DNA from 2 places in the Ferrimonas pelagia genome. Region 2 is predicted to be linked to the other one. Evidence: predicted binding sites of a transcription regulator. Region 2 holds the regulator's gene; the other holds the start of a gene.

Region 1 (9,069 bases), on a different contig from region 2:
AACTGCCCAGCCACAGCAAAGAGGCTATCGTTATCGTCCTGCTGCTCTTAAGTCTATGTGGCGGTGGCGGGATCTACATCCACTGGCGAGACAGAGAGCGGTACTTAGATCCGCTCAGACGCTTGCTGCAAAGCAGTCACCCGCTGGCTCGCCAGAGCCAAGCCCACGCCAGCCACACGAGCTACGAAAATACCTTGCTCGCGGCGCTTGATAGACAGATCCATCATTTACTGTCAGAGCATCAGCACAGGCTTGACGAGCAATCGGGCCGAAAAGACGACATAAAGCAATTCCAGGCCGCATTAACCGCCGCCAGTCATCTGTCGGAGCTTGCCGTGTGGCGGGTGGATCTCGCCAGTGGCCAGATCAACCTGCTCTCGCCGCCGTCGCCATTGACCGATCTGCTGCGACTCAGTTCGACCCAATTGGCGGAGGAGTTTCTGGACCGCCTCAATGAGCAAGATAGCCGTCTCGCCGACCACGCCTTTCGCCGCGCCCTGAGCAGGCAAACGCCTTTTGAATTCACTGGACGCGTACTCAACCACAACAATGAACAACGCACCATAGAGAGCGTGGGCCACTTCATCCCGCCCACCAACGGCAACAAGCCAGTGATGATCGGCTGCAGCCGGGATATCACCCTGCAATTGAAACTCGCCAAACACACAGAGCAGACGCACAACGGGGCGGTACAGGCCAATAGCTATCGGCAGGCCATAAACAACAGCCGCAATGTCGGCATCGTGCAAACCAACAGTCGAGGGATCATCGTCGCCATGAACCGCACCGGGCATCGGCTGTTTGGTGAGCCCGATCGGCGCCTGATCGGCCAACCCATTGCCCCACGATTTCACAACCACCGCGTCGCCCAGCACTTCCGCCAGTCCCAGCGCGAAAATGCCGTCACAAGCCACCAATGTACCGCCTTGCTCAACCTCGGCCAGGGCGAATACCGCTCGCTCAGTTTCAGCATCAGTCAACATCAGCAGGGCAATGACGTGATGACCGTGGCGCTCTTTACCGCGCCGCTTGCCGGTCGCACCGACCAACAGCTATTAGGCCAACTGTGTTTTCTCCAGATCGACAGCCAAGGCCGGCTGCAAACCCTCAGTCCTGAGCTTGCTCAGTGGCTCGGTTATCCCGTCAGTGCGCTGAAACACAGACCGCTTCAAACCCTATTTCCTGCCGCCAACCACGAGGCCGTTCGCCTGTTTGTACAGCAGATAAACGGCGGACAATCCGAATACTCCCCGTTCTGGTTTACCTTCCAACACCAAGAGCAGCAACCGCTTCGAGCCCGCCTGTCGGTCAAGGTGGTCACCGACCAAGCCAACCAACAACATTGCGTGCTCCTCAACCTCATCAAACAACAAACCTGGCAAGCCCCTGCGCAAAGCGAAATTACTGCCGCCCTCTCCCACTAGCCTCGATCGGCAACCAAAACACCGGCCCAGAAATAACGGACCGTCCCTGTTTCGACGCCTCCCCCTTACCCGCGCCTCACCACGCCAACATTCTTTTCAACTTTTTTGAACTTCTCAGGCACAGCCCTGTCTGACTTTACATGCAATTCATCATCTCTCTGCATATCTCTTTTGCCACCTTCCTATGAAGGTGGTTTTTTTTGACCTTTACGCCGACGGCCAACCGCAGAGCGCTTGCGACGGCGGGCCTTGACCGGCGCCGAAAGCCCCGCTAACGCAACCGGAGCAGGTGCAATGCGGATCTGCTCGATCAACCCCGCTATCTGCTGTTCCAGCGCCGACATAAACGGCGTATAGCTGCAGCGCTGCTCCACCATATCCTGCAACTGGCTTTCCCACCGTGCCGTCATATCCGGATAGCTGGCTTGAGCCGGCAACGCCTGGATCAGGCCCTGCCCCGCCGCCGTCGCGACGATCGCCTTGCCTTGGCGTTGCAAGAATCCCCGCTTAAACAATAACTCGATGATCCCAGCGCGTGTCGCCTCCGTACCCAGGCCATCCGTTTCCCGCAAGATCGCCTTGAGCGCGTCGTCCTGAACGAAGCGGCCGATCCCCGTTATCGCCTGCAACAAACTGGCCTCGGTAAAACGTTTGGGCGGCTCGGTCATTTTGTCGCCGATCTCGCCTCGCTCACAGTGAAGCCGATCGCCCTGTTGCACCAGCGGAAGTGTCGCAGCATTGGCCTGATCCGCCTTTGGCTCATTATCTTGGTCATTGGCATTGGCGCCCAGCGGCGTGCGCCAACCGCTTTGCAGCAACTGCCGTCCCTTCGCGATAAAGCGTCCCCCGGCGATCTCAAACACCAACCGGGCTTCGCCATAACGGGCTGGCGGGTAAAACTGCATCAAATATTGCCGGGCGATCAAGCGATAGATCTTGGCTTCATTTGCGGACAAGGCCGCTGAGCCACTGCGTTTCGAGGTGGGAATAATGGCATGGTGCGCGCCCACCTTGGCGTCATTCCAACAACGAGAGCGCAACGACAGATCGGCCCCCTCGACACCGGGCTTCAGCGCCGTCGCGATCTGGCCGATCGCCTGGGTGATCCCAGCCGCCTCCGACCAATGTGCTTGCGGCAGATAACGGCAATCGGAGCGGGGATAGGTGATCAGCTTATGCCCTTCATACAGCTTTTGCGCGCAAGCAAGGACCTCCTGCGCCGACATGCCATATCGCTTCGCTGCGTCTATCTGCAAGGCCGACAAGGAATAGGGCAGCGGCGCCGCCTGAGGCTTCTCTTTCCGCGTGGCTTCCAGCGTGATCGCCTCTTGCTGCTCGATCCGCGTTGCCACATGCTCCGCCAGCTTTCGTGACAACACGCGGCCCGCCTCATCTTGCCACGGTGCACAGGCGTCACTGGGCTGCCAGCGCGCCCGGATCGGCCCCTCCGGGTGCGCAATCAACGCATCCAGCACCCAGTAAGGCGTCGGCTCAAACTGCGCGATCGCCTCGTCGCGCCGAACCACCAGCCCCAATACCGGCGTCTGCACCCGTCCAACCGATAACACGCCCTGATAGCCCGCCTTTTGTCCCAACAGGGTGTACGCTCGGGTGAGGTTCATGCCATACAACCAATCGGCGCGGCTGCGGGCCAATGCCGATACCGACAGCGGCGCAAAATCCCGATTAGGCTTAAGATCGGCCAAGGCTCGCTGAACGGCGCTCACATTCAGATCGGCGATCAACAGTCGCTTCACCTGGGCCTTGCGCTCGGCAGAGGTGCCAAGGTGATCGATCACCTCATCCACCAATAACTGCCCTTCCCGATCCGGATCGCCCGCATGGACAATCTCACTCGCCCCCTTCAACAGCTGCTTGATCACCGCCAACTGTTTGCCCATGCCGCGACGCGCCTTCAACCGCCACTGCGCCACCGTGATCGGCAGATCGGCCATGCGCCACTGCTTATATTTGGGATCATAGCCATCGGGCTCGAGTTGCTCGAGCAGATGGCCGACACACCAGGTCACGCGATCGCCATTGCCCAGCTCGATGTACCCTTCGTGCTTCTTCTGCGGAGCGGGCAACGCCGCTGCGATGGCGCGGCCCAAACTCGGTTTTTCAGCGATATAAAGTCGAGTCATAACGGCTCAATCAACGGAACAGAGCGTTCCAGAGTAGCCAAGCCGAAAGGCACAGGCAACAATCACTGTATAAAAAACCAGGTTGGTGACCCCAAATAGCGAAAAAATTGGCACGATTAACGCAGTGCTCCATAGCAATGCTGGTGATCGTGGCCGATAAACTACGCTCGGGCGCTCAAGCCAGTCACATCGTCATCGTTTGCGGGGGCCGTAATGAGTCAATTTGTTGGGATATACCTTGTTGATAATAAAGTACAAAACCTTGAAATATTAAAAGCGAGCCTACGTCGCAGTCTCGGCACTCAGACCATCATCGAGTTTCAACATGGCCCGCTGTGGCTGGCCCATGCCTCGCCCCGTTGCTACCAACGCCAGGATCAACTGCAAACCGCTTCGCAGATCGCCATCCTGCTGGGCCACCCCCTGCTCAGCAGCGATCTGACCGACGATCTCATTCAATTGAATCGAAGCGACGATCCCGCTCAACCCCTGCAGCAAGCCCAAGGCGTATTCACCTACCTGCGCTACAACAAAGCCTCACAAGCGCTTCGGATCTACCACGACCGACTCGCCCTCAAACCCACCTACTGGCGCCAATGTGGCGGCGTCCAACTGATCGCGAGCCAACAACACAGCTTGGCGTCCCTGCCTTTGCATCTCACCCAAGATCCGGTCGGTCTCGCGGCACTGGCCACACTGGGATATGGCCTGGGCGAGCAAACCGCATACCGGCAGATCCGCTGTGCCCGGCCGGGCAGCTGCCTCACATTCGAGCCCGGCCGTAAGCACACGCATCGAGCACTCGACTGGCCCAAAGAGCAGGCGCCGCGCTCGCTAGACGAGACCATCGAAGCGCTCGACAGCGCCTACAGCCGCGCAGTCCGTCTCGCCTTAAGCTCCGATCGCTTTAGCCAAGCCACCCTGTCCGGCGGACTGGACTCACGCTTAATCGTGGCCGCACTCCGACGTCAGGATCAAACACTGCACTGCGTCAACTTCTCTCGCCCCGACAGTCAGGACAGCAGCTATGCCCGGCTCTGGGCCGATCACATGGGGATCGATCTCAATGTCTGTCCCGTCAGCAGCCTCAACCAACTCACCGTCGAGCAGCGACTGGGCCAATATCGCCTGCCCGATCAGGCGCGATCGCAGCGCAAACAACACCCAACACGCCCCGAATTGTGGTGGTCAGGCAATGGCGGCAGCGTGTGCTTGGGCGGCGTTTACGTCGGCGAAGGAGTCCAACACGCCATTGAGCAGGGCGATCCGGAGCAGGTGATCGACGCCTACATCGAGCAGCAGCAAGCCTATCTGCCGACACGTCTGCTCAGCAATGCCGGCCAGCTCCAGGCGGATCTCAAAAACAGCCTGATCACCGAGCTTAACCGCCATCGCGATCGCCCTCTGGCCAGAGCCTTTCAACTGCTGTTGTGGGAGCAGGATCAGCACCGTCATCTGGCAGGCCCCTTTGAGCAGTTTCCGCAGTATCAGCTCGAGTTTCACCTGCCGCTCTATGCCGCTGGCGTACATGACGCCGTCCTCAGCGCCCCAGCCCAAGCGATCGATCGCCATCAGCTCTACATGGCCTGGGTGCAGCGCTGCTACCCGGAGATGGTGCAGACGCCTTGGCAAACCTACCCCGGCCACCTGCGCTGCCCGTTGCCCGCGCCGACGGCTGCATTAACCCAGTGGCAGTTTGCCGGACACACTCAGGCCAACGAAAAATGGCAGCTGTTTTGCCAAAATTGGACCCGACCCGGTTACCCACATCGTCGCAAAGATCAGATCGCATTGCTCTACCTGGCCGACCGATTGGGGCTGCGTGACGCAGGACCCGGACTTCGAGCGCTGGCGGTGCTCAATCAACACACCCAAGGTTAACAACCGCAAACGCAACGCCGCACGGCCGCAAAGCCATACCGGCTTAACATAGCGCGTCACTCGGCCAGCGCGTCACCGGCTCAGCTCGTCACAATCGTCCCGCACCGCACTGCGGGGCGTCAATCAGACATCATCATCCGACTTGGTGGACCTGATTTGCCCAACCAAGGCATGCTCCCGCTCAGACCGCGACGACCACTCCCCATCCTGAGCCAACACCGATCCAGACACGCTCAGTCCGATCAGCGCCGCCTACCATCGCCACATCGCCACATCGCCACATCGCCACATCGCCACAGCGCCATTATCGGATCCCGCCACGCCATATGGAACAAAACGCTTCGCCTAGCCCATCACGGCGCAAGAAAAGGCCCGCAGAGCTGAACCAAACCGGCCATACTGCGTATAAACCACAGGAGGTACGCACATGAAAATGAGCCTCACGATCCTGTTACTGTTAGTCCTCGCTGGCGCCGGCTATATGACCAGCGCCCACCCGTGGCCAAAGGACGCCGACCAACCCGCTTGGCAGGCACTCAACTGGCACCATAGGATCATCGCCTTCTTCGCCCCCCAGCGTGATCAATACGTCGAGCAGTTCAGCCAAGAGATCGCACTGCTCGAATGCCAGATCAGCGAACGCGGGATCCTAGTGCTGATCTTCACCCAAGATGGCTATGCCGAGCCTCACGGCGTGCTGTCGGATCAACAAGTCGAACAGCTGGCGCTGCACCTTGAGATCCCGCCTGACGTGCACACCGGCGTGTTGCTTAATCATCACGGTCAGGTGCAACAACGCTGGGGCAAGCTCGCCGATTGGCACGCCATCATGGCGGATCTGGACGCCTTGTCATCCGAGCAACAGACGCAGCGCTGGTTCGACAATGAGTGTGCGATCTAACCAAGTCCAGCGCAGCCGTCCTTTGCCTCTTTGGGCCAACACCCTCGGCCCGCTCTGCGCAGCACAAAGATTGCGACCGCCGCCATAGCCGCGCATAATCAAAATGAATACGTATCACTTATGCCCATTTTGATAGTGCCTAGTTATGATCAACCTCGATTGGCTGCAAACCTTCTGTGCCCTAGTGGAAACCGGCCACTTTACCCGTACCGCCGAAAAGCTGGCGATGACCCAACCCGGCGTCAGCCAGCAGATCCGCAAGCTTGAGGCCCATTTCGGCCACCCGCTGCTGCTCCGAGAAGGCAAAAAATTCAGCCTGACCGACGCCGGGGAGCGGGTCTATCATCAGGCCAGACGCTCACTGGCGGATCTCAATCAGCTCGAGCACAGCCTGAGCAATGATAACCCCCATCAGGGTCGATGCCGCGTCGCCACCCCAGGCAGCCTCGGCCTCAAACTCTATCCACAGCTGATCGCCCTGCAACAGCGTCATCCACAACTCACCATCGAACACCGCATTGCGCCCAACGACAGCATCGAACGGGATCTGACCGAGCGACGACTCGATCTGGGCCTCATCACCCGCCCCAGCGATCTGCCCGATCTGCGTTGCGAGCCCATCGCGCAGGAAGCGCTGCAGTTGATCCTACCCGGCGCTAGCCCAAATCGGCCGGATTGGGAGCACCTGCACCAACTTGGTTTTATCAACCACCCGGACGGCGCGCATCATGCCCGCCAACTGCTGGGCGCCAACTACCCCGAGTTCGATCAGATCGACCAATTACCACAGCATGGCTTTTGCAATCAGATCGGCATGATCCTCACCCCGGTCGCGGCCGGTCTCGGCTTCACCGTGTTGCCGGCCCACGCCGTAGCCGCGTTCGACCAGCAAGACAAACTGCAGATCGCCACCCTGGCCAATCCCATCGCTGAGACCATCTACCTCATACAAAGGCGCTACCAACCCCAGCCCAAACGCATCGGCCTGTTGCTGCACACCATAAATAGCGCTCTGCATTAAAGGCTGCCCCTGTCCCGAGGGCTCGCATTCGTTGAGCCCGAGATCCACAGTCGCCGCCCAACGGCATCCCCTCGCTCGCCAACCTGTATATTGCCCTTGCTTTATTCCGTCGTCTGCAAGAATAATCAACAACCTGGACGACGAAAACGCGCCATCCACTGCCAATAGAGACAAAGAGAACCGACATGGATATCCGCTCACGACTCACCCGCTTGCTCATTTCGCTTGGCCTACTGGGCCTACTCACCGCGTGTGGGATCAACAACAGCCCCGCCAATTTCAGTGGCACACAAAGCCTCAACCACGACTACGACAGCCCGATCGTACTGAACGTCACCACAACAAACGGCGCCATTAGCGTGACCGCAGCACAGCAAAAAGAGATCGCCATCGTCGCCAAATTTCGCACCATCTCGCAAGAACGGCTAGACAACAGCAGCGTACGCGTCACCAACGATGCCAATGGCAACCTAATGATCGACGTCAACTGGGCCGACGGGAAACGAGAGAATAACGAAAGTGTCAGTTTCGACATTGCCCTGCCGGCCACCGCCGGGCTCAGACTGCGCACCAACAATGGCCGCTTAAGCAGCCACAACCTGTCCGGCAGCGCCGATCTCAAGACCAGTAATGGTACCATTGAGGTTCAACGCCATCAGGGCGATCTCAAAAGCCACACCTCCAACGGCCGCATAACCCTGAGCGATATTGACGGCAACATCGATGCCAGCACCTCCAATGGGCGGATCACCATCGTCAATGCCACCGCCGAGGTGAAGGCCAAAACCTCCAATCAGAGCATCAAGATCCAGTTGGCTGACGGCGCCAGCGGCCCGATCACGGCCAACACCAGTAATGGCTCGGTCGACTTTACCCTCAGCGAAGCCTTCCGCGGGCACTTGGCCATGCGCACCTCAAACGGCGCCATCCGCCTCGAGGATCTGGGCGCCGTTCAGGTCGTTCGCCTCGATAAAAACAAAGCAGAGCTTAAGTTTGGCGAGGGCGGCAGCCACTCCACCATTAAAACCAGCAACGGCAGCATCCGACTTCACCCCGCGCCCAAGCCGCAGTAACAGCGTCTGCTCCTTACCCCGCAAAATAGGTACAAAAAAACCAGGCTGGGATACAGCCTGGTTGCTTCATCAGACTAAACCGCGTCAGTCCCCCAAAAGCCTGCCCCCGCCGTCCAAGCCTTAGTGGACGACGGCCCGAGGGGCGACTGCGGTGCTATCGTGCTAACCATGACAGCAAGCAAGCGCAAACGACAGCACCCTAGCAGCACGACGGCTAAGACAGATCCTCATTGGAATAACCCGATACGAACGGCTGGCACCGTCCATCTTGGTAACAATTGCGCGTTATCGTCCCTATGTCCCCGCCATAGATATGGATGCTAACGGAAACGCCGTCCGCCAGCGCATTGCTGACCTGATGGATATCACCACACGAGACACAGGGCGACGGGGAAACGCAATCGACATCGCCGGGGATCAGCAGATAGCTGTCTTGCCCCTGTAACCGATCCGAGCCGGGATCGGGCCGAAAGCGCTGACAACGCTCGGCACCCCGCAATACGCTGATCAGCCCCCAGACGGTGTGATCGTGGATCGGCGTGGATTGCCCTGGCCCCCAGACAAAACTGACGATGCAAAAGCGCTGCAGGGGATCAAGATAGAGCAGGTATTGTTGGTACCGATC
Region 2 (9,069 bases):
CGTTGGCGGGTGCAGACCGCTCAGACGCTGGCCGCCGGAGAGCGGGTTCGAGTGGTGGCCAGCGATGGCATGATATTGCAGTTAGATCGCGCGTGAGGGCTGGCCGCTCACGACTGCACAGCGTGCTTTAACGCAGCTGCTCTAGGTAGTGGAAGGCCTCGCCTTCACTGTTGATCGGCAACTGTCGTTTGCCCGCGTAGTAACGTTGACTAAACACTTGAAAGTAGGCATCCAGTGCCTGGGCGTTGCGCTGATCGCCGCCCAAGGCAAGCACTTGGGCGGCAACTTCGGCGGTCGCCAATTGATGAGGGTGGGCGGCGCTGCGCAGCTTGTATTGGCTGGCTGCTTCGGGATCGATCGACAGCACTGGCAGTTTCGCCAAGTAGTCGCTTTGAAACATCCGCCGGGCCTGCTTCCAGGTGCCGTCCAGTAGGATCAGCAGAGGTTGTTTGCCAGGTGTGTCAGCAATGGTTTCGATGACCTGACTTGGCTCGGCGTGAGTCGCGGGGAACACCACCATGGGCTGATAGCGTGGATCCGCCAGTAGCGTCAGCAGGTTGGGATCGGGCTCGGTACGATCCCAGCAAAAGGCCAAGGTGTCGGGCAGGATCTCGGCGATCAGGCGGCCGGTATTGGTCGGTTTCATCGGCTCCTTGTGGTGCATCAGCAACACAAAGCGCAACGGGCTTTGGCCGGGGCGAGCCCAAGGGCAGCAGCAGTGATCCTGTGCGATCTGGCAGCGAGGACAGCGCACGACGGTGGCGCCACGGGCATTAAAGGGGCGCTGAGCGATCGCCAGGCGTTGCTGGCGCAGCTCGAGTACGGCATTGCGGTGATCTAGGGTCATGGTGTCAGTGTATCAGTGATCAAAAAAGGGCGTTGCCGCCCTTTTGTGTTATGCGCGAGAACGTCACCGGGGGATCAGTTCGATTGCACCAAGGTGTTCTGTACCGTTGCGGTGAGCAGTGGCATCACGATGTTATACAGCTCGGCGACCTGCGCCTGATCCGCTTGTTCACCGAGTAGCCCCTGCTCTTTGAGTCGGGTGGTGAGCGTGGTGAACAGCTTCTTGTCGAAAAACTCCGGCGCGCTGATCCCGTGCAGACGTGACATACGCTCGGCCAGTGCCTGGCTGTCGCGCTCCAGTGCACCGCGCTCGATCTCCGGCTCACGTTGCAGCCGCGACAGCACAATGGCGTAACGCTGCGCGGTTTCTTGGAACAGATCGCCCAGATTGCACAGCTCGGCGCGGCGGCTCTGGCGTGGCACCAAGCCTTGCTCACAGGACTCCAGCAACTCATGGCGAACCAGTTCGTTGATCAGCCCCTGCAGTTGGTTTTCCAGTTCTTGCTCATCCAGACCCATAAACAGCTCGGCTTGCAGCAGTGGGTACAGAGCTTTGACCTGGGCGATCAGCTGCTCCTGGGTTTGGCAGCCGCGACGCAGCAACAAAGCGGCGATCAGTGCGGGCAAGATCAGCAGGTGCAAGCTGTTGTTACGGTAGTAGGTCATGGTGACGGCGCTGCCGTCGAGGATGCTGACGATCTCGCCCATGCCATCGGAGGTGAGCTGGAACTTGTTCAGATCCAACACTTGCTGCAATACGGCTTGGCCATCGCCTTCCGGCACCGTGGTACGTGCGGTGTAAGGCACTGAGCGGAGCAGATCCAGATAAAGATCCAGCTGTTTCTCCAGGGCGCTTCGCTCCATCGCGTGCTGCTCGGTGGCCAGCAGGATCGAGGCGGTCAGCGTCATGGCGGAGGCAGCGGCGGCGTCGTTGATGTTACACATCAATCGGTTCGCCAGTTGATTCACGGTCGGGGTTAACCAAGGCTGTTTGGTTTCACCATCGCCGATCTCCTGACGCCAATCCGGTTTCGCTTCATTGAGGAACTGATGAATGGTGATGGATTCGCCAAAATTGACGTAGCCTTGACCGTAGTTACGCAGCTTGCGAATGGCGGAGAACACCTGCCAGGCACTCTCTTTTTCCTTCTTTTTGCCGGCCAGCTCTTTGTGGTAGGAGGCCACCTCCATCACATGGTCATAGCCCAGGTAAACCGGAACCAAGGTAATGGGACGCTCGACACCACGGAGAACGGAGTTGACGGTCATCGCTAGCATGCCGGTTTTCGCCGGTAACAAGCGGCCGGTACGGGAGCGGCCTCCTTCGGTGAAGTACTCGACCGAATAGCCACGCTTGAACAGCTGATCCAGATACTCGCGGAATACGGTGGAGTAGAGCTTATTGCCCTTAAACGAGCGGCGAATGAAGAATCCGCCGCCGCGACGGAAGACCGGCCCGGCTGGCCAGAAGTTGAGGTTCACCCCGGCGGCAATATGCGGTGGCACCATGCCTTGGCGATAGATCACGTAGGACAGCAGCAGGTAGTCCATGTGGCTGCGGTGGCAAGGGACAAAGACGATGCCGTGGCCATCCTGAGATAGCTGTCGGATCTGCTCGGCGCCGCGGACATTGATCCCTTTGTACAGCTTGTTCCACAACCAGGTGAGTACGCGGTCGCCGATCCGCATCAGGCTGTCCGAGTAGTCGGCGGCGATCTCGTCCATGTATTCACGGGCGCGCTGACGGGCTTTTTGCTCAGAGATCTTCTTGCTCTTGGCCTCGTCGGCGATCGCTTGCTTGATCGTCGGGGACGCCAGCAAACTGTGGAACAAGGCTTGGCGATCCGGCAGGCGAGGGCCGGTGGCAACCGTGCGCTGACGCCCGAAGTGAACCCGAGCTACGCGGGCCAACTTATTGGCGATCGTCCCGTCGGTGCCATGCTTGTCGGCCATGTAGCGCAGCGATACGGCGCGGGAGAAGCGAATAAAGTTATCTCGGCCCAACACGCTGATAATGGCCGTTTTACGCAGCCAAGTCGGGTTACTGCTGTTGAGCAAAGTGGCACTGACGCTCTCTTCCTCTTTGCCGGGGTTACGACCCCATAACAGGCTGACAGGAACGATCTGCACATCGAGATCACTATGATCATTATGCAGCGCCAGCAGGCGCTCGAAGCGACCGCGGAAGTCGGTCTCATCGCTCGCTCCGAATAACGGCGTGGCCGATTCCAATGCCACTAGGCGATTGAAGGACTCACCTTTGATGATCAATGGCTCAAACGGGCTGGGCAGTCCCAGCGAAAGGCAGCATTGATGCAAGGCGAGCCGATCAGAGAAGGAGTCGCGCGGGAGTACGTAGACCATGGGGCGAGTGGGATCGAGATCGAGCTCCTCGACAGGGTTTTCCGGAACCGGCTTGCTTTTTACCAGCAGGCGCTGCATCCAGCTGACCGGGCGCTGCCAGTGATTCAGAATTTGGGTACTCACGCGTCTTGCTTCTCTGGGCTATTGAACGATTTGCGCAGAGTGTACACCCAAAGCGATCTGCTGACAGCTACTGGCGCCGATCCTGGCGCGGTTTGCTTGGGGAGATGCGAGAGATCAGACCTCATCGCCTTTAGGAAAAAAGCATTTCGGTGAAATTGCTGTTGAAATCACCAGCTACCTGTATATGATTACAGTATCGATACTGTACAGAAACACAGGGATTGCCATGAAGCCGCTTACTCCGCGTCAGGATGAAGTTTTCAACTTGATCCGGAACCATATGCAAGACACCGGTATGCCGCCAACTCGGGCCGAGATCGCCCGTCAGCTAGGCTTTCGCAGTGCCAATGCGGCGGAGGAACACCTCAAGGCGCTGGCACGTAAAGGTTATATTGAGATCGTGCCGGGCACCTCGCGGGGCATTCGCATTCTGTACAGCGAGCCTGAGCCGGAGCAGTTGGGATTGCCACTGATCGGCCGAGTGGCGGCCGGCGAGCCTATCCTGGCGCAGGAGCATGTCGAATCCCACTATCAGATGGACGCCAACCTGTTTCGCCCAGCGGCCGATTATCTGCTGCGGGTGCGAGGGGATTCGATGAAGGAGATCGGGATCCTCGACGGCGATCTGCTGGCGGTACATCAGACTCAGCAGGCCCGGAATGGCCAGGTGGTTGTGGCGCGGGTTGGGGAAGATGAAGTGACGGTAAAGCGATTTCAGCAGCAAGGTAACGTCGTCTATCTTCACGCTGAAAACGAAGAATATGAGCCGATCGTCGTCGATCTAGCGGATACAGCGTTGGCGATCGAAGGCTTGGCAGTGGGCGTGGTCCGCAATGGAGACTGGCAATAATGAAGACTCAGCAAGGAACGCAGATGAATCATCCCGGTTTATGGCAGAGCGGTCGCCGCAGTTGGCCTGCCGTCGCCCAGTCCGGTTGCAGCGACCAAGGTGATGCGGTCACGTTGGCCCGTTTGACGCCGGCATTGTCAGAGTGGGCGCAGCAGTCCGGTTGGGTGGTGTTGATCAATCCCCCGGCCGGGCATTGGGCAGAGCTGCTGTCCGAGGCTGGGATCGTGGCCAGCCGGGTGCTGCGTGTCCGCTGTGGTGACGACGTGGAGGCGCTTTGGGCGCTGGAGCAATCGCTGCTGTCCGGCACCTGTGCGGCGGCCTTGGCTTGGCTGCCGACCCTAGATCACCGTGATAAACGGCGCCTGCAATTGGTGCAGAAGCGCGCTCACTGTCCCGCCGTGCTGTTTCAGCCCGGGCGTGAGGATGTTATTACGGTGTCGAATTCAATTCACTGAAAATCCCTCTATTCTGAGTTTTGTGATCTTGATCAAGCCTTGAACAGGCTGTAGCTTAAAACTCGAATTCAAGAGAATAACTCAGGCAGCTGTACGGCAGATGTAGTGCAATCGAGTATGCACGTGCCCATGCCCATTTTAGGGGAAGGAGCGAGCATAGAGCTGGGTTGTGCTGTGGCCGCTCTTTCTGGACGTTGCGAAAGCAATGCTCAGAGGAGACGTATCTGTGAAGTACACGCTGTTGGGCTGTTTGTCGGCCCTGATGGTCTCGCCATCAATGGCATCGGGATCACTCTGGAACATGACGCCAGGAGTGACAGAGATCAGCCAGCAGGTTTTTGGCCTGCATATGACCATCTTCTATATCTGTTGTGTGATCGCCTTGCTGGTGTTTGGGGTGATGATCTATTCACTGATCCGACACCGCCACTCTAAAGGCGTGACACCCGCCAACTTCCACGAAAGCACTAAGGTCGAGATCGCCTGGACCGTGGTGCCATTCCTGATCCTGATCGGTATGGCCGTGCCTGCCACCAGCACCCTGATCGCCATGGAAGATCCCTCCGATGCTGAGTTGACCGTGCAGATCACCGGCTCTCAGTGGAAATGGCACTATCAGTACTTTGGTCATGACGTTGGCTTCTACAGTCTGATGTCGACGACTCAAGAGCAGATCGAGAACCAAGCGGAGAAGGGCGCCAACTATCTGTTGGAGGTCGATAAGCCGCTGGTCATTCCCGCCAATCGCAAAGTGCGTTTCCTGATGACCTCGGATGATGTGATCCACTCTTGGTGGGTGCCGGCCTTTGCGGTGAAGAAAGACGCCAACCCTGGGTTTATCAACGAAGCCTGGACCAAGGTGACGACACCTGGGACCTATCGTGGCCAGTGTGCCGAGCTGTGCGGTAAAGATCATGGCTTTATGCCGGTGGTGGTCGAGGTGTTGCCAGAGGCCGAGTTCGACGCTTGGCTGGTTGAGCAGAAGCAGATGGCGAACGCGGCGGCGGACGCCGAAGCGGCCTCGCTGGGACAGGTTTTGACCTTGGATGAGTCAATGGCGTTGGGTGAGCAGATCTACATCGGTCGATGCGCCGCCTGTCACCAACCCAATGGCATGGGCCTGCCAGGTGTCTTTCCCGCCATTAAGGCCAGTCCGGTGGCGCTGGGGGATATCGGTGCGCACATTGATATCGTCGCCAATGGCAAGCCCGGCACGGCGATGCAGGCTTTTGCGGCACAGTTGAGCCTGAAAGAGTTGGCGGCGGTCGTGACCTATCAGCGCAACGCGTTTGATAACAATACCGGCGACGTGGTCCAGGCTGCCGACGTTAATGGCGGCTCGGTTGCGCCTCAGGCGGCGACTCCAGCACCAGCGGGAGCCTTAAGCGATGAGGTGACCGCAGTTGCTTCTGCCACCGCCGAAGCGGCAGCCGTGCCCTCCGAGCCCGAACCTGCTGCTGAGCAACCATTGGATCTGGCTTCGGCCATGAGCTTAGGAGAGCAGGTGTATCTGGGACGATGTGCCGCCTGTCATCAGGCCAACGGCATGGGCTTGCCTCCGGCATTCCCGGCCATCAATGGCAGCGCCATCGCCAAGGGCGAGATCGATCAGCACATCGATGTGGTGGCCAATGGTCGTGCAGGCACGGCCATGGCGGGTTTTGCCAGTCAGTTAAGCCGCAAAGAGCTGGCGGCAGTGGTGACTTATCAACGGAATGCCTGGGATAACCAAACCGGGGAAGTGATCCAGACCGCCGACGTTGACGCAGTGGCTGGCCAGTAGCAGGAGAACAACAATGACGACGGCATTAAAAGAGCGCCAGCACGATCAGCTAGGGCACGTTGAGAGCCACGACGAACACCATACGCACCCCTCCGGCGGCATCATGCGTTGGTTGCTGACCACCAACCATAAAGACATCGGCTCGATGTACCTGTGGTTCAGTTTCATTATGTTTTTGACCGGTGGGGCCATGGCGATGGTGATCCGGGCTGAGTTATTTCAGCCGGGATTGCAGTTGGTGGATCCCCACTTTTTCAACCAGATGACCACAGTCCATGGGCTGATCATGGTGTTCGGAGCGGTGATGCCGGCCTTTACCGGCCTGGCTAACTGGATGATCCCCATGATGATCGGGGCGCCAGATATGGCGCTGCCGCGCATGAATAACTGGAGCTTCTGGATCCTGCCTTTTGCCTTTGCCCTGCTGCTGGGCAGCCTATTTATGGAGGGCGGTGGCCCGGCATTTGGTTGGACCTTCTACGCGCCTCTGTCGACGACGTTTAGCGGCAATTCCACCGCCTTGTTTGTGTTTTCAGTACACATCATGGGGATCAGCTCCATCATGGGGGCCATCAACGTGGTGGTCACCATTGTGAATCTGCGCGCGCCGGGCATGACCTGGATGAAACTGCCGCTGTTTGTCTGGACTTGGTTGATCACTGCGTTTTTGTTGATCGCGGTGATGCCAGTACTGGCCGGGGCGGTCACCATGGTGCTGACAGATAAGTACTTTGGCACCAGCTTCTTCGATGCGGCCGGCGGGGGCGATCCGGTGATGTTCCAGCATATCTTCTGGTTCTTCGGTCACCCCGAGGTGTACATCATGATCCTGCCGGCCTTTGGGGTGATCTCCGCCATCGTGCCGGCGTTCTCGCGCAAGAAGCTGTTTGGCTATGCCTCCATGGTCTACGCCACGGCGTCGATCGCCGGCTTGTCGTTTCTGGTTTGGGCGCACCACATGTTCACCACGGGCATGCCCGTCGCGGCCGAGCTGTTCTTCATGTATTGCACCATGCTGATCTCGGTGCCCACCGGGGTCAAGGTGTTCAACTGGGTGGCCACCATGTGGCGCGGCGCCATCAGCTTTGAGGCGCCGATGTTGTTCGCGATCGCCTTTATCGTGTTGTTTACCATCGGCGGCTTATCCGGCTTGATGCTGGCCATCACACCGGTGGATTTCCAGTATCACGATACCTACTTTGTGGTGGCGCATTTCCACTATGTGTTGGTGACGGGGGCGGTGTTCTCGATCATGGCCGGCGCCTATTATTGGTTACCGAAGTGGACCGGCCATATGTATTCAGAGAGCCTAGCCCGCTGGCACTTCTGGTGCTCCATCATCTCGGTCAATGTTCTGTTCTTCCCCATGCATTTCCTCGGGTTGGCAGGCATGCCGCGACGGATCCCGGACTACGCGCTGCAGTTTGCCGACATCAACCAGGTGGTTTCCATCGGTGGTTTTGCCTTTGGGTTGTCTCAGTTGATCTTCTTGGCGCTGGTGATCAAGTGCATCCGCGGCGGCGAGAAGGCCCCCGCCAAACCGTGGGATGGGGCGGAGGGATTGGAGTGGACCGTGCCGTCACCGGCACCGCTGCATACCTTCGATACGCCACCGGTGGTGAAGTAATTCATGGCGGGCGGAAATCAACGTCTGATCACTACGCTGTTGCTGGTGGTGATCGGCATGTTTGGCTTCGGTTTTGCGCTGGTGCCTTTGTATGACGTGTTTTGCGATATCACCGGGATCAACGGCAAAACGTCAACGGAAGCGGCAACGGCCAGCCAGAGTGTCGATAAGCAGCGACTGGTGACGGTGGAGTTCATCACCTATGTGCGCGGGGATATGCCGTGGGAGTTCAAACCGAAGATCGAGCGGATGCAAGTGCATCCGGGCGAAACGACCCAGGTGGCCTTTCTGGCGCGTAACCTGTCCGGGGCGGATACGGTGGGCCAAGCGATCCCGTCTGTGAGTCCGGGGCAGGGTGCCCTGTATTTTTCTAAGATCGAATGCTTTTGTTTTAACAATCAACCGTTAGAGGCTGGTGCTGAAACGGAAATGGGGTTGGTGTTTTATGTGGATCCGGAGCTCCCTGAGTCGATCCGGACGCTGACCTTGTCTTACACGCTCTACAACATCACCGAGCAGGCGATGAGCGTGGCTAAGGAGAGGGAATCATGAATCAATACGAGAAATATTACGTCCCGGCAACCAGCCCCTGGCCGATCGTCGGTGCGGTCGGGTTGTTTTTGATCGCGCTCGGGGCGGGCAACTATGTGGCCAATCTGGAATCCGGCGGCGGTTTCGGTGGACTGGTGCTGCTGGCTGGGATCGCGGTGATCCTGTTTATGGTGGTGGGCTGGTTTCGCCACGTGATCCAGGAGTCGATGAGTGGGCTGTATTCGGCGCAGATGGATCGCTCCTTCCGCCAAGGTATGTCTTGGTTCATCTTTTCTGAAGTGATGTTCTTCGGTGCCTTCTTCGGTGCGCTATTTTACGCGCGTATGGTGGCATTGCCCTGGCTCGGTGGGGCGGGCAACAATGCCATGACGGCGGAGGTGTTGTGGCCAACATTCGAGGCGGTGTGGCCGCTGATCTCGACGCCAGATGGCACCACGACGCAAGCGATGGGTTGGTCTGGCTTGCCGCT

The links. Region 2 encodes LexA, which represses DNA repair genes until DNA is damaged. Its sites were predicted from a motif close to TACTGTATNNNNATACAGTA; they were not measured.
Region 1: a site for LexA is predicted at 3,632-3,651, ahead of ABEA08_RS08570 (DNA topoisomerase III). Genes of this name have one in related genera too.

Annotation. Positions count from the first base shown of each region.
Region 1 is NZ_BAABJZ010000023.1:96,897-105,965, reverse strand. Features, by position in the region: gene ABEA08_RS08575 (PAS domain-containing protein) at 1-1,424, shown strand, start outside; gene ABEA08_RS08570 (DNA topoisomerase III) at 1,607-3,568, opposite strand; gene ABEA08_RS08565 (asparagine synthase-related protein) at 3,782-5,449, shown strand; gene ABEA08_RS08560 (DUF4174 domain-containing protein) at 5,877-6,350, shown strand; gene ABEA08_RS08555 (LysR family transcriptional regulator) at 6,496-7,371, shown strand; gene ABEA08_RS08550 (DUF4097 family beta strand repeat-containing protein) at 7,557-8,444, shown strand; gene ABEA08_RS08545 (cysteine dioxygenase family protein) at 8,659-9,069, opposite strand, start outside.
Region 2 is NZ_BAABJZ010000093.1:64,020-73,088, forward strand. Features, by position in the region: gene ABEA08_RS15375 (NfeD family protein) at 1-96, shown strand, start outside; gene ABEA08_RS15380 (tRNA-uridine aminocarboxypropyltransferase) at 128-847, opposite strand; gene plsB (glycerol-3-phosphate 1-O-acyltransferase PlsB) at 922-3,288, opposite strand; gene lexA (transcriptional repressor LexA) at 3,560-4,183, shown strand; gene ABEA08_RS15395 (SulA-like leucine-rich domain-containing protein) at 4,207-4,638, shown strand; gene coxB (cytochrome c oxidase subunit II) at 4,844-6,421, shown strand; gene ctaD (cytochrome c oxidase subunit I) at 6,435-8,048, shown strand; gene ABEA08_RS15410 (cytochrome c oxidase assembly protein) at 8,052-8,600, shown strand; gene ABEA08_RS15415 (cytochrome c oxidase subunit 3) at 8,597-9,069, shown strand, end outside.